2 regions of the Providencia sp. PROV200 genome follow, and region 1 is predicted to be linked to the other one. Evidence: predicted binding sites of a transcription regulator. Region 1 holds the regulator's gene; the other holds the start of a gene.
What was found. The regulator LexA, encoded in region 1, represses DNA repair genes until DNA is damaged. The targets are predictions, from matches to a motif close to TNCTGTATGTACATACAGNA.
Positions count from the first base shown of each region.

Region 2: a site for LexA is predicted at 1,297-1,316, ahead of uvrA (excinuclease ABC subunit UvrA). Genes of this name have one in related genera too.

Region 1 covers NZ_CP096307.1:469,376-472,923, reverse strand. Annotated here, with positions in the region: gene zur (zinc uptake transcriptional repressor Zur) at 803-1,318, shown strand; gene lexA (transcriptional repressor LexA) at 1,476-2,093, opposite strand; gene M1E86_RS02075 (diacylglycerol kinase) at 2,229-2,603, opposite strand; gene plsB (glycerol-3-phosphate 1-O-acyltransferase PlsB) at 2,730-3,548, shown strand, end outside.
Region 2 covers NZ_CP096307.1:631,198-634,745, forward strand. Annotated here, with positions in the region: gene uvrA (excinuclease ABC subunit UvrA) at 1-1,235, opposite strand, end outside; gene M1E86_RS02700 (single-stranded DNA-binding protein) at 1,812-2,333, shown strand; gene M1E86_RS02705 (helix-turn-helix domain-containing protein) at 2,618-3,025, opposite strand.

The DNA of each region.
Region 1 (3,548 bases):
AATAAGATCCTTTTCATCTATAATTTTTAAAATACCTAAAATTTTTAATTCTTTATTTTCTATTCAATATTAATTATTCCCATAAGGGGTAATTTGCCAAAATTGATATAGAAATAGAAAATGACTTTTTACACATGCCTTCCGATACTTTCTGATATCAATTCTACATATTCGATATTTATTGTCAAAACGAACACATAATTAGAGTTAATGCAGAATAAAATAACATCAAAGCTATAAGGCGAAAAATATAAAATTAAAATAGCATCAAAATATACATTTCAAATATATTACTTAGAAAAACTTATATAAAAACCTCATTCCTCACTTACAAATATCTCAAAATACGTCAAATTACAGATAGTTTTATATCGAAATTTAAATCTATAAATAAATACAAAAACGGAATTTAAAACTAAATGTTACGAAAAAATCACAGCAAGCATCTAAAAAGACAGGAAAAATAGCAACAAAAAGAATATTAAAAATTAAGGTTAAGATAAGTCTTAATTGAAATTACATCAAATTGAAACATAATATTTCAATTAATTGTTCGCAATGCGTTACGCTTTTATCATGTATTTGTTTAATATTTGTTTCTATTTCCCTATTTAATTTTAAATATCCTTTTTTATATTTTTCATTACCCTCATTTGCTTTCTTTATTAATCAAAAAAATACTTAGCAAGGTTAAAATTTTTTGATGGCAATGCTTTCATTTCTTGATTCTCTATAGTTCAAGAAACTGTGATAAACTTGTGAACAGTAAACATTTGCATTTTTCAACGGGTGGGTCAGTAAAATGGAAAAGATGAGTGAAAAAAAAGTTCTTGCGATGGCTGAACATATTTGCCAGTCAAGAGGCGTCAGATTGACACCACAAAGAGAAACGGTATTGCGCCTGATAGCACAGCAACATGGTGCAATCAGCGCTTATGATTTACTCGACCTGCTACGTGAAATTGAACCTCAAGCTAAACCCCCTACGGTTTATCGTGGCCTTGAGTTTTTAATGGAGCAAGGTTTTATCCATAAAATTGAATCAACAAACAGCTATGTCGTCTGCCATCATTTTGATAACCCAAGCCATATTTCTGTTATGTTGATTTGCGACCATTGTGGAAGCGTAACGGAAAGTGACTGTACAACAATAGAAGCTGCCATTATTAATTTAGCCGACGAACACCAATTCCGCTTAAGACATACCGTGGTGGAAAACCATGGCTTGTGTAAGAGTTGTGACGAAGTGAATAGCTGCCAAGATCACGAGCATTGTCATCATAACCACGAACAACCTATAACAGCAAAAAAGAAATAAATTGCTGTATTGCTAAAGAGTTTGATGAATACAGAGAGAAGAGAAAAAATATAAGACAGGAAATAAAACAGGCAGACCTCAAAATAAAGTAATGAAATCTGCCTGCCGTAGTCATTCCTGAGTGTAACCTACCATGACGCTTGGCTACTCACGGAAATTAATACCAATCACTGTTACGGATAACCCCAACAGCTAAACCTTCAATAGTGAAGTTTTGCTGGCGTAAATCAACAACAATAGGTTCGAATTCTGGGTTTTCTGCTATTAACTCAACGCGGTTACCCTGTTGCTTAAAACGTTTAACCGTAACTTCATCTTCGATACGAGCGACAACCACTTGCCCGTTGTGTACATTTTGCGTTTTATGCACAGCTAATAAATCGCCATCCATAATACCAATATCTTTCATGGACATCCCGTTCACACGCAATAAAAAATCTGCATGTGGTTTAAACAGCTCAGGGTCAACTTGATAGTGGCTCTCAATATGTTCCTGCGCTAATAATGGTTCGCCAGCGGCAACACGCCCAATCAGAGGTAACCCCTGATCTTCGGTTTCTTCTTCAAGAAGCAGACGAATACCTCGGGATGCGCCTGAAACAATTTCAATAACCCCTTTGCGTGCTAAGGCCTTTAAATGTTCTTCTGCCGCATTAGGCGAACGAAAACCAAGGCTTGCTGCTATCTCAGCACGTGTAGGTGGCATACCTGTCTGCGAAATGTGATCTCGCACCAGATCGTAAACCTGCTGTTGTCGAGCCGTCAGTGCTTTCATTCCGTTCCCCTGTTTGTTTATACAGTCAAGCTGTGAGTATATACAGGTAAATGAAGATTTGGAACAGTTAAATCGCTCAATTTAAGCATTTGTTATCGATTTACTCTCTTTTTCCCGATGAAGTAACCAAACACCTTAACCAGTGAAATAGCGTTGCCATAATACCAGCGCCCAAATGAACAAAGCTAAACCGATACTCACAAATACCGCAGCAGAACCAATATCTTTAGCTCTCCCTGAAAGCTCATGATATTCACTACCAATACGATCAACCACAGCCTCTACCGCGCTATTCAATAATTCGACTATTGCCACCAGCACAACTGAGCTTACTAACAGGATTCTATCTATGTAACTGATATCTAAATAAAATGCGATAAAAATTGCGATAATTGCCGCAACGGATTCCTGCCTAAATGCGGCCTCATTAACCCAAGCTGCCTTCAAACCTTTAAGGGAATACCCCGCAGCTTTAATCACTCGCGTGAAGCCCTTAACTTGACTCGCCATATTTATTCCTTAAAAAATACAAACAATAATCGATTTTTACGGTCAAAGTGAATTGTCAGTAACAGATCTAACCAGGTATTTCTGGTATGATTGCGCAGCATTGTTAACAAGAGGCTATAATCATTTATGTCACTATGGCGTAAAATATATTACAACACGTTGAATTTGCCACTTAAATTATTGGTAAAAAGTAAACTAATTCCTTCGGATCCCGTCACTGAGTTGCAGCTTGATGTCAACAGGCCAACTCTGTACGTATTACCTTATCATTCGAAGTCTGACCTCCTCACGCTACGGCATCAATGCTTAGCTATCGGTCTGCCAGACCCGCTAGTCGACAATGATATCAATGGAACGAAGCTTCCGGCTTACGTTTTTATCGATGATGGTCCACGTGTTTTTCGCTATTATTCACCGAATCCACGTAAAGATTCAGTAAAAACATTCCATGCTTATTTAGATTTGCACAAAAACAATCCAAATCTAGATATTCAAATGCTACCTGCATCCGTGATGTTTGGGCGTTCACCTGGGCGTGAAGGCCATACTCCAGCACCGCCACTGAAGCTGTTAAACGGTATCCAAAAATTCTTTGCCGTTTTATGGTTAGGGCGTGACAGCTTCGTGCGTTTATCTCCGATTGTCTCAATTGGGAAAATGGCGCAAGACCACGGTACAGATACCATCATTGCCAACAAACTCGCTCGTGTCGCGCGTATTCACTATTCGCGCCAACGCTTAGCTGCAGTTGGGCCAAAACTACCCGCCCGTTATGAGCTGTTTAATAAGCTATTAACGTCAAAAGCGATTGAAAAAGCCGTTGAAGACGAAGCGCGCAGTAAAAAAATCCCACTTAAAAAAGCTCAGCAAAATGCCGTTGGGATGATGGAAGAAATTGCGGCCAATTTCTCTTATGAGGCAGTTCGTTTAACCGATAGAGTTCTT
Region 2 (3,548 bases), 160 kb from region 1:
GTCCCATGGCAAGAAACACATGGGCGGTTGCTGATATATTTCGCTAATTCTTCACGGACAGCCGTTGATTCTGTTTCTTTATAACGGCGTTCCATATTATTGAGCACGCCTTCAAAAGGGTGTCGGCGCACGGTGATGTCACCACGATCATTACGGTATTTAAACTCAATCGCTTCTTTGCCTGAGCCGTATAAAATAATTTTTTGAATAGCAGGGCTTAAGGTGTCGTAAGGCGCTTCCACATCAAATTTATAATGCTCAGCTAATGACATCAGCATCTGAAAATAGTAAAAATTACGGCGATCCCAACCCCGAATTGCACCACCCGCGAGTGAGATTTCAGTATTTTGAATGACTCTTTCGGGGTCAAAAAACTGCTGAACACCTAAGCCATCACAGCTCGGACAGGCGCCTGCAGGGTTGTTAAAAGAAAATAGGCGAGGTTCAAGTTCCACCATACTGTAGCCGCAAACGGAACAGGCAAAATTAGCAGAAAAAACCAGTTCTTCTGAATTGGCGTCATCCATATCTGCAACAATTGCGGTACCGCCAGACAGTTCTAATGCAGTTTCAAAGGATTCAGCTAAACGCTGAGCGATATCCTCACGAATTTTAAAACGATCGACAATCACTTCAATGGTATGTTTTTTCTGTAATTCGAGCTTTGGCGGGTCGGATAGATCGCAAACTTCCCCATCAATTCGGGCACGGATATAGCCTTGGCTGGCTAAGTTATCGAGTAACTTAACGTGCTCCCCTTTACGTTCTTTAACGACAGGCGCAAGTAGCATCATTCGGCGATCGGTGGGCTGAGCCAGAACATTATCGACCATCTGGCTAACAGTTTGAGCCGCAAGAGGTATGTCGTGATCAGGGCAGCGAGGTTCACCAACACGTGCAAATAATAACCGCAGATAGTCATGAATTTCTGTGATGGTTCCGACTGTCGAACGTGGGTTATGTGAAGTGGATTTTTGTTCAATCGAAATCGCAGGGGATAACCCTTCAATATGATCGACATCCGGTTTCTCCATTAAAGAAAGAAACTGGCGAGCATAAGCAGATAAAGATTCAACATAACGGCGCTGACCCTCTGCATACAGGGTATCAAAAGCTAAAGATGACTTCCCTGAACCAGATAACCCAGTAATAACAATGAGTTTGTCGCGAGGGATGATGAGATTGATGTTTTTCAGATTATGCGTGCGTGCGCCGCGGACTTCGATATTATCCATTTACCACTTCCCGGATGATTTGATATTGAACAATCGCAAGGGACTATTATCACATATTTATGGCTGAATGGATATACAGTATTTCCTATTCGTCATATTTCAAACCGTGGCGTTGTTGGCTGCTCTCAGTTACGCAGGTCACATACTTTTGTATGCTCCCTACGATATCTTCGCTTGCCGCCTAGCCACAATTTGAACTATTTAGAATAGGTTCTGCTTGTCATATTTCAAACCGTGGCGGTGTTGGCTGCTCTCAGTTACGCAAGTCACATACTTTTGTATGCTCCCTACGATATCTTCGCTTGCCGCCTAGCCACTGTTTGAACTATTTAGAGTAAGATTTTAATGGTGAAACAAAAAAACAGAAAAACAGCGATCTGAATTTATCGAAAAGATAGATGCGGTGTGCATTATTTTGTGTCTATACTGATAAAAGCACTATGAAATTTCACTAAAAGCTGGAAAGCGTTTCGCAAATTAACAAGCTCAATTTCAATTATTGGTGCAAATCAGCTCTGTCGTGGTAAACTTCACGGCTAATCCAGAGATTAAAATTCAATGCATCAGGAGTAATAAATGGCCAGCAGAGGCGTAAATAAAGTAATTCTTATCGGTAACCTAGGACAAGATCCAGAAATCCGTTATATGCCTAACGGCGGAGCTGTGGCAAACCTGACTCTGGCAACTTCTGAAAGTTGGCGTGACAAGCAAACCGGTGAGATGCGTGAAAAAACCGAATGGCACCGCGTGGTTATTTTTGGCAAACTTGCTGAAGTCGCTGGTGAATACCTGAAGAAAGGTTCACAAGTCTATATCGAAGGTTCTCTGCAAACACGTAAATGGCAAGACCAAAGTGGTCAAGACCGTTATACGACAGAAGTTGTTGTGAATATCGGTGGCTCAATGCAAATGTTAGGTGGCCGTGGTGGTGATGCATCTTCACAAGGTCAGGGTGGCCAAGGTGGTTGGGGTCAACCTCAGCAGCCACAAGCAGCACAGCAATTTAGTGGCGGCGGAGCCCCTGCAGCACGTTCATCAGCGCCTGCTCCACAAACCAATGAACCACCAATGGACTTCGATGACGATATTCCGTTCTAATTGATTTACTAATTAGAATACATAAATAAAATAAAGGCTTCTTTGTGGAGCCTTTATTGTTTAATAAACAATAAAATTAAAATTATATATCCAGAAAATTATTTTTTTTATTAATATGGTAAACTAAATATAAAACTAAAACCTTAAGGGTTTATTAATTTTAAATTAAGAGTTTCTTAAATGAATGGAAAATAAAAAAAGCCCCAGTAATTAACTTACATAGGGCTTTGTACTGGTCGCGTTATTAAAAAAGGAAATATAAATTTTATTTTCATATTAGCGTATCAAGCTACTTTAGGTTCCAGTAGTAATGGGTCATTTTGACTTTCACCGGACAGTCGGTAGATTGACGGTGACGTACCTAAATAAGCTCTAAATCGCTTCGCAAAAGATTGCTGGGAGTCAAATTGGTATTTTAATGCAATATCAATAACCTGGAGTTCAGTGGAGCATAGGTCTTTTGCGGCTTCACAGATCCTCCTTCGGCGAATATATTCACCTAAAGGCATACCAACGACTTTTCTAAATACTCTTTGTAAATGCCATTTTGTATATCCTGATTTTAGTGCGATATCATCAAGTAATAGACGACTGGTTAAGTTCATTTCAATCCAAACTAATATTTCATTAACAACTGTAGATTGAAATTCTGTGTATTTCCCATTGCAGGGAACAGGGATTTCTTTATACATAATATCTTCCTATTAGTTACTTTTTAATCTTATCCCTCATTCAGTCAATAGCCAATAAATAAATAGTAAACAAAGTTGAATACAGTTTGTTAATTGGCAAAATAGACAAAATACCGATTTTTAATTAGTTTATAGCCAGTGGAGTTTATCTTAAGAAAATATATTTATAGGGTTAATGGCTGACAATATAGGTAACGATTATACTCTCGAGTATAAAATAACGGTATAATGGCAAAAGTTATCATTGATGGCTTGGGATAAATTTCCGTAACATGAAAAAAACTCATCAAAATCGTAGTGGATCACTCATTGCTTGCACTTTAGCCCTTTTATGAGCTTCATAGGTATGTAGTAATAAGTTAGTAGTGCTGATTATATTAATCATATGATACCGCAGAAAATAATGTATTTTTCTCCATTAACCGCAGTCCCAATAACCACCAACCACAGAAAGAATAATCGCATTTTTGGAGATAAATAATGCAAGTGTTATGGTTAACCACCAAACGGATTTTGGCATATA